DNA from 2 places in the Dietzia sp. KRD202 genome. Region 2 is predicted to be linked to the other one. Evidence: predicted binding sites of a transcription regulator. Region 2 holds the regulator's gene; the other holds the start of a gene.
The links. Region 2 encodes LexA, which represses DNA repair genes until DNA is damaged. Its sites were predicted from a motif close to CGAACANNTGTTCG; they were not measured.

Region 1: a site for LexA is predicted at 2,399-2,412, ahead of J1M64_RS17050 (HNH endonuclease signature motif containing protein). Genes of this name have one in related genera too.

The regions. Positions count from the first base shown of each region.
Region 1 is NZ_JABFAN010000019.1:288,616-292,958, reverse strand. Features, by position in the region: gene pgi (glucose-6-phosphate isomerase) at 1-1,628, shown strand, start outside; gene J1M64_RS17055 (dihydrofolate reductase family protein) at 1,733-2,323, shown strand; gene J1M64_RS17050 (HNH endonuclease signature motif containing protein) at 2,606-4,261, shown strand; gene J1M64_RS17045 (SDR family oxidoreductase) at 4,305-4,343, opposite strand, start outside.
Region 2 is NZ_JABFAN010000005.1:84,203-88,545, forward strand. Features, by position in the region: gene J1M64_RS01175 (hypothetical protein) at 1-264, opposite strand, end outside; gene lexA (transcriptional repressor LexA) at 454-1,164, shown strand; gene hflX (GTPase HflX) at 1,204-2,652, opposite strand; gene dapF (diaminopimelate epimerase) at 2,706-3,596, opposite strand; gene J1M64_RS01195 (malate synthase G) at 3,716-4,343, shown strand, end outside.

The DNA of each region.
Region 1 (4,343 bases), on a different contig from region 2:
CAGCGGTGGAGAACCTGGTTCCGTCGATCGGCGAGGTGTCTCTGCGGGAGCTGTTCGACGCCGACCCGGACCGCGGCCGCCGGATGTCGGTCACCGCGGGCGATCTGCACGTGGACCTGTCCAAACATCTGGTCACCGACGAGATCCTGTCCGCCCTGCTCGAACTCGCCCACGCCGCCCGGCTGCCGGCGCAGCGGGCCGCGATGTTCCGGGGCGACCGCATCAACACGACCGAGGATCGCGCGGTTCTCCACACTGCGCTGCGTCTTCCGCCCGATGCCGAACTCGTCGTCGACGACCGGAACGTGGTGGCCGACGTCCACGCGGTACTCACACGCATGGCCGACTTCTCCGACCGCGTCCGCTCCGGCGAGTGGACCGGACACACGGGCGAGCGGATCGACACGGTGCTCAACATCGGCATCGGGGGCTCCGACCTTGGCCCGGTGATGGTCGACAGCGCCCTGCGGCAGTTCCGGACGGCCGGCATCAGCGCCAGGTACGTCTCCAACGTCGACCCCGCCGACCTCTCGGCCACGCTCGCGGAGATCAACCCGGCAACGACCCTGGTGGTGGTGGCGTCCAAGACGTTCACCACCCAGGAGACCATGGCCAACGCGCACGCGGCGCGCCGCCACTTCGTGGAGGCCCTGGGCTCCGACGACGCGATCGCCTCGCACTTCGTCGCCGTCTCCACCGCCGCCGAGAAGGTCGCCGACTTCGGCATCGCGGCGGACAAGATGTTCGAGTTCTGGGACTGGGTCGGTGGACGATATTCCGTCTCCTCCGCCATCGGGCTGTCGGTGATGATCACGGTGGGGCCACCGGCGTTCATCGAACTGCTCGAGGGCTTCCACACGATGGACGAGCACTTCGCCACCGAGGCGCCCGAGCACAACGCACCGGTCCTCATGGCGCTGCTGGGGATCTGGTACACGTGCTTCCTCGGGTCGCAGTCCAAGGCCGTGATCCCCTACGCCCAGGACCTCCGACGGTTCCCGGCCTACCTGCAGCAGCTGACCATGGAGTCGCTCGGCAAGTCGGTCCGGCTCGACGGCTCCGATGTCACCTACCCCACCGGCGAGGTCTACTGGGGCGAGCCCGGCACCAACGGCCAGCACGCGTTCTTCCAGCTCCTCCACCAGGGCACCCAGCTGGTTCCCGTCGATTTCATCGGGATCGCCCGCCCGGGCACGGACCTGGACGCCCACCCCACCGACGGGTCGGACGCGGTGTCCATGCACGACCTGCTCATGGCCAACCTGTTCGCGCAGTCGCGGGTCCTGGCGTTCGGCAAGACCGAAGAGGAGGTCCTCGCCGACGGCGTCGACCCGACCCTCGCGCCGCACAAGGTCATGCCCGGGAACCGGCCGTCCACCACGATCCTCGCGCCGTCGCTCTCGCCGGGCGTCCTCGGCCAGCTCATCGCCCTGTACGAACACATCGTGTTCACCCAGGCCGCGATCCTCGGCATCAACGCGTTCGACCAGTGGGGCGTCGAGCTGGGCAAGGCCCAGGCCGGCGAGTTGCTGGGCGCCCTCACCGCCGACACCCACCCGGGCCCCACCTTCGATTCCTCCACGGACTCCCTGGTCGAGATCTACCGCGAGGCACGCGGCCGGCGCTGACGCCCGCACCGGCGCCGTCTCCCGCGCCGGCTCGTGCGCCCGGCCCGCTCAGCGGGGTGCGCCGTCCCCCTCGCGCGGGGCGCGCCACCGTGCGATTCTTGAGCATGGCCACGATCTACTGCACCGCGACGAGCCTCGACGGGTACATCGCCGACGACGACGAAAGCCTCTCCTGGCTGTTCGCCACTCCCGGAGGCGCCGCGCCGGGGTCGACTGCCGGGGCCGATGACGAGTCGGTGCCCGAGCTCCACTTCGACCGGTTCTTCGCCGGCGTCGGCTCGATCGTCTGCGGTGCGAACACCTTCGAGTGGGTCCGCCGGGATCTCACCAAGGACGGCCAGCCGTTCGTCTGGCCGTACTCCCAGCCCACCTGGGTCGTCACCCACCGGGACCTCGACCCCGTCGACGGCGTGGAATACTTCGCCGGCGATATCGCCGACCTGCACCCCCGCCTCGTCGAGGCCGCGGCAGGGCGGGACGTCTGGGTGGTCGGTGGAGGCGACCTCGCCGGCCAGTTCGCCGATCTCGGCCTGCTCGACCGGGTGTGGATCCACCAGTGCGCGGTGGTCCTCGGCTACGGCCGCCCCCTGCTCCCCCGTCGGCTCCGCCTCCACCGTCGTCAACTCGACACCGACGGGCAGTTCACCGCCATGCTCTTCGACGTCGTCGGCCCGGAACCGCGCGATTCGGCCTAGCTGCTCGACCCCCAGCGCGTCTCCTGTGCTCCTCCGGTGCTCCCCCGGTGCGCTGGAGGAAAACCCTTGCTTGTTCGAATGTATGTGCGTATCATAGAACACAGATTCGACACCAGGTAGCCAGACGGTCAGGGGGTGGAGCACATGGGCGGAAACGCAGACACCGCGGCCGGTGGCCCGTCCCCATCCCCGTCCGGTGGCTCGCCCTCGTTTGGTGGCGGCTCCGGTTCCGCGGCGCCCGTGTCGCTGTCGGGGTTGCGGGCGGCGGCGCGGGAGGGGTGGATGGGCGAGAATCGTGCGGCGGCGCGCCGGTTCGTGGCCTGTTACGAGTTGTTTGTCGAATGCCAGCGCCGGGAGGAGTCCGGTGCGGGCGGCGGCGAGTGTCGGCCCGGGCATGCGGTGCTCGATCCGATCGATGTCGCGGCCGGGTACGTGGTGTCGGCGATGGCGATCTCGACGGGCCGGGCCGAACGGATGATCACCTTCGCCCTCGATCTGCACCTGCGGTATCCGGCGATCCTGTCCGCGATGGCGCAGGGGCGGCTGGATCTGCAGGCCGCGAATATCCTGGCCTCGCAGATGGCCACCGTCCACGTCGATGTGCTCGAGGCGGTGCAGCGGCAGGTCGTCGAGGAGTATCTCGCCGCGATCGAGGGCGGGGTGCGGTTGGGTGAGAAAGCCATCCGCGGCAACGTCGATGCGATCATCGCCCGCTACGACGCGAACGGCATCCGCTTGCGCCGTCAGGAAGCGGCCCGCACCCGCGGGGTGCGGTTCCACAAGGGCGTCGACGGCATGTCCAGTGTCTCGGCGATCCTGGCCACCGAGGAAGCCGCCGTCCTGGCCGAGGCCCTCGACCAGCGCGTGAAAGACCACAAGTACGCCGACACCCAAGCCGACACCGCCAACCCCGACACCGACACCGACACCAACACCGGCACCGGCGGCTCTGGCGAGGTCGAGGATTACTCGATCGCCGAGCGTCGCGCCGACGCCCTGATGTCTCTGGTGTGCGGCGACGCCGCCACGGCCGGCACCGCGGCCCGCCCCGGCGGGACCGGTGGGGTGGCGTTGCGGCCGAAGGTCACCGTCATCGCCACCGGCAACCACGCCCGCGACGCTGGCGGCGCCCGGGTGGAGTTCACCCGCACCGGCCAGGCCGCCCTGCAGGCCCTGCTCGACATGCTCGCCACCAGCGACGGCGCCACCTTCGAGCCCATCGATCCCCACATCGGCGCCGCCGATGACGCCCGCGCCGCCCTGAAATACCGGCCCAGTGCCCAGTTGGCCCGCCGGATCCGGCTGCGGGACGGCACCTGCCGCCACCCCGGCTGCGCGATCCCGGCCGAGGCCTGTGATCTGGACCATGTGGTGCCGTTTGATCACGCCGACCCCCAGCGGGGCGGACACACCATCGAGGCAAACCTGGCCGCAATGTGCCGCCGGCACCACCGGTTCAAGACCTTCTCCGACTGGATCTACGACCTACAGCCCGACGGCACCCTGATTGTGCGCACCCCGGACGGCACCACCATGCTCACCCGACCCTCCGGCCCGCTGGCCGAGTACCGGCGTGAACAGGCGCGCGCCGAGACCGAGGCGTGGACCCGGCAGCAACGCCGCAGCCCCGGGCCCACCGGTGACGAGCAGGCCGACGCCGAGCCGACGTTCTGGTCGCGCCGCGCCGAACGCCACCGCACCGAACGCCGCAACGCCGAACGCGCCCGCACCTTTGACCCCACCCCACCCGCGCCCGGCACGGGCGCCTCCAGCTCCAGCACCGGCGCGGCCAGCTCCACCACCGCCGCGGCCACCGACACCACGCCCGAGAAAGCCGCGCCCGAGAAGGCAAGGCATCCGCGCCCTACTCCACGAACGCCTCGACGAACTCATCGACCCACCACCCTTCTGACACCACGAGGGCCGCGCCGGGCATGACCGGCGCGGCCCTCGTCGGGGCCCGGGTGGGGCCACCAGTGGGTCAGACGAAGCGGCGGCTGATCTTCTCGGGCAGGAGCGT
Region 2 (4,343 bases):
CACACGGCGACCCGGGGCGACCGACGTGACGGCGGCCGGACGGGCGGCTATCCGCGGCCGATCGAGATACTCCGCGCGCGAGGACGTGACGGCGGGCCGACTGCCCTCCGGTCGGGCCAGGGTGCGTCGCGGCGCACGGGTGGACCGCACCGACACGTCACCGGGCCGGTCGAGGTGCGCGACCCGTCCACGATGGTCGTCGGGGCAGACCTCGGTCCACCGCGCGGCCGGACGTGTGTGGGACTGAAGCTCGACAACGGTCATGGTGGCTCCCTACTCGATACGGTGTGCGATGGTGCTTCGCACACCTGTATGTGTTCCTCAGTACATCTGTTCGAATCCGAACTCCCCTAGAGTTGTATCACGCGACTCCGACATGGTCACGATTCACAGAGGAATTTCTTCGAACACCTGTGTGGCGCGCCGCAGTCCTTGGCACTAGGGTGTAGACAGATCACAACGTCGAACATCCATTCGCCGAAGGGACCACACGAGATGCCGAAGCCCGATTTCGAGTCGCTGACGGACCGACAGAAGAGCGTTCTGCTCCACATCCACGACACCGTCAAGGAGCGTGGTTATCCGCCGAGCATCCGGGAGATCGGGGACGCGGTCGGCTTGCAGTCCACGTCGTCGGTGGCGCATCAACTCCGCACGCTGGAGAAGAAGGGCTTCCTGACGCGGGATCCGCACAAGCCGCGGGCGGTCGACGTCCACGGTGTCCCGGGGCAGAAGTCACGGGGCCGTCGCTCACCTGCTCCGGAGCCCCAGCGTCCGGGCGGAGCGGTCGAGCCCGTTTACGTCCCCGTGCTCGGCCGGATCGCGGCGGGCGGGCCCATCCTCGCGGAGCAAGCCGTCGAGGAGATCTTCCCCCTGCCGTCGGACCTCGTCGGCTCAGGTGATCTGTTCATGCTCAAGGTCGTGGGCGAGTCGATGATCGACGCCGCCATCTGCGATGGCGACTACGTGGTGGTCAGGCGGCAGAACGTCGCGGACAACGGGGAGATCGTCGCCGCCATGATCGACGGGGAGGCGACGGTCAAGACTTTCCGGAACGACTCGAGCGGAGTCTGGTTGCTGCCCCACAATCCGTCGTTCAGCCCGATTCCGGGCGAGCACGCGACGATCCTGGGCAAGGTCGTGACAGTGTTCCGGAAACTCTGAGTCCCGGTTCGAACGACGCGCCGCCCGTCCCCGCAGGGGTCAGGCGGCGCCGTCATGTGGACCGCGGGCGGCGAACTCGTCCAGTTCGCCGGCCACGGACGCGGGCAGTCGGACCACCAGCCGGGTTCCGTCCTGGGTGTGTTCCTCCTCGACCACCGCGCCCTCGGCGTGGACCCGCGACACCACGTCCCCGCGGGAGTACGGGACGGACAGGGTCACCTCGGTGTCCCCGGAGGCGACGATCTGCGTGATTCGCTCGAGGAGTTCGTCGACACCCTGCCCGGTGACCGCCGAGACGAACACGGCGTCGGGCAGCGCGTGGTGCAACTCGGTGAGGACCACGGGATCCGCGGCGTCGATCTTGTTGATCACCAGGAGTTCCCGAGGCCGCTCCGCGTTCTGCTCCTCGACCACCTCGTTGATCACCTTGCGCACCGCCTCGATCTGGCGGAGCGGGAAGGCATCCGAACCATCCACGACGTGGAGGAGCAACTCGGAGTCGACGACCTCTTCCAGTGTGGACCTGAACGCCTCGACCAACTGGGTCGGCAGGTGTCGGACGAATCCCACGGTGTCCGTGAAGACGACTGCTCTGCCGTCAGGCAACTCGGCCTTGCGCGTGGTCGGGTCGAGTGTGGCGAACAGGGCGTTCTGAACCAGGACGCCGGCTCCGGTGATCCTGTTGAGCAGGCTCGACTTCCCGGCGTTCGTGTATCCGGCGATGGCGATGGATGGCACCGGAGTGGAACGCCGTCGGTGCCGTTTGGTGTCCCGGGCCTGCTTCATACCCTTGATGTCCCGGCGCAGACGGGCCATCCGCTCGCGGATCCGACGCCGATCGGTCTCGATCTTGGTCTCACCCGGGCCACGGAGGCCGACGCCGCCGTTGCTCCCGGCACGACCGCCCGCCTGGCGGGACAGCGACTCGCCCCACCCACGCAGACGGGGGAGCATGTACTCCATCTGGGCGAGGGTCACCTGGGCCTTGCCCTCACGGCTGGTGGCGTGCTGCGCGAAGATGTCGAGGATCAGCGCGGTACGGTCGATGACCTTCACGTTGACCGCCTTCTCCAGCGCGAGCAACTGTCCAGGGGTGAGTTCGCCGTCGCAGATGACGGTGTCCGCGCCGGTCGCGGCGATCACGTCCTTGAGGACGCTGACCTTGCCCGACCCGATGTATGTGGCGGCATCGGGCTTGTCGCGGCGCTGGATGAGCGCATCGCAGACCTCCGATCCCGCGGTCTCGGCGAGCTGGGCGAGCTCGTCCATCGCGGCGTCCGCCTGCGCGGCGGACCCTTCGGTCCAGACACCGACGAGCACGACCCGTTCGAGTCGGAGCTGGCGGTACTCGGCGTCGTTGACGTCCTGGAGTTCGGTGGAGAGCCCCGCCACCCGGCGCATCGAGGATCTCTCCTCGAGCTGGAAATCACCGATGGACGGATCGAGGTCGCGTGTCGGCCGGTCAGCGGCCGTGTGATCAGTAGTCATTCGGGTTCATCTTCTCACACCGGGCCCCCCGGTGTCCCGTGCGAGACGGTGTGCTACCGACCACGGTGGTAATGACCGCGGGCGACGAGTGTGGACGGCCCGGTGAGCGAGGACCCGGCCTCGGTGAGTGAGACCTCCACCTCGCCGCCGGGGACCACCACGACGACGTCGCCCGTCGCCTCCCCCGAGTCTGCCAGCGCGGCGACCGCGGTCGCGACGATTCCGGTTCCGCAGGACATGGTCTCCCCTGATCCCCGCTCGTGGACCCGCATGGAGACCCGACCGTCAACCATCGGGGTGGCGATCTCGACGTTGACGCCGTCGGGGAAGAAGTCCCGGTCATACACCGGGGCCTCCTGCACCGGCAGCCCGGCGAGGCCCGCGGCGTCCAGATCGGGGACCACACAGGCGAGGTGCGGATTGCCCATGTCGACGGCGAGTCCCGCGAAGGTCCGGCCACCGACCTCCGCCGAGGACAGGCCCAGCAGACGCGGCTCCCCCATGTCCACCCGCACCACCGCGTCAACACCCGAGTGTGAGAGGACCTCGGCGGGGCGGGCCCCTGACCGCGTGCCCACCGGGATCGAGCCGGCCTCCGCTCTCCCGGTCGCGACGAGGGCGTGGGCGAAGACCCGGACCCCGTTGCCGCACATCTCCGCGATGGAACCATCGGCGTTGCGGTAGTCCATGAACCAGTCCGCACCGTCCACGCCGGGCGGCAGGGTCGCGAGCACGCCGCGGCCGACGAGGGCTCCGGCGGTCGCGATCCGCAGGACTCCGTCGGCGCCGATTCCGCCACGCCGATCGCACAGTGCTCGTACGAGGTCCACGTCGAGGTCCAGGTCGGCCTGATCGTCCGGGAGGATCACGAAGTCGTTGAGGGTGCCGTGGCCCTTGAGGAAGGCGATACCGTCGGGCTGCGAGGCCTGGCGCGTCGAAGTCATGGCGAAATCGTACTCGCCGGCGGGGACCGTTCCGCACCGTGGAAATGTCGGATGATGCCGGACGGTACGCCCACTAGAGTCGGCCTGGAGAACGGTCCCCTACCTCCAGGAGAGCATCGATGTCCGAACGCATCACTGTCGGCGGAATCCAGGTCGACGAGGTCCTGTACGACTTCGTCAACTCCCAGGCGATCCCGGGCACCGGGGTCGATCCCGACGCGTTCTGGGCGGGCGCCTCCGAGATCTTCACCGAGCTGGCCCCCCGCAATCGCGAACTGCTCGACACCCGCGACCGGTTGCAGTCCCGGATCGACGCCTGGCACCACGAGAACCCGGCGCCGATCGACCCGGGCGCCTACAAGGCGTTCCTGCAGGAGATCGGGTACCTGGTGCCCGAGCCCGAGTCCGTCTCCGTCACGACCGAGAACGTCGACGCGGAGATCGCCACGGTCGCCGGCCCGCAGCTCGTCGTGCCGGTCATGAACGCCCGGTTCGCGATCAACGCGGGTAACGCCCGCTGGGGTTCGCTCTACGATGCCCTCTACGGCACCGACGCGATCCCGGAGTCCGACGGCGCCGAGCAGGGCTCGGGGTACAACAAGGTCCGCGGCGACAAGGTCATCGACTGGGCCCGTGAATTCCTCGACGACGCCGCACCGCTGGCGTCGGGCAGCCACGTGGGATCCACGGCCTACGCCGTGGTCGACGGAGGCCTGCAGGTGACCGTGTCCGACGGGTCGAGCACCC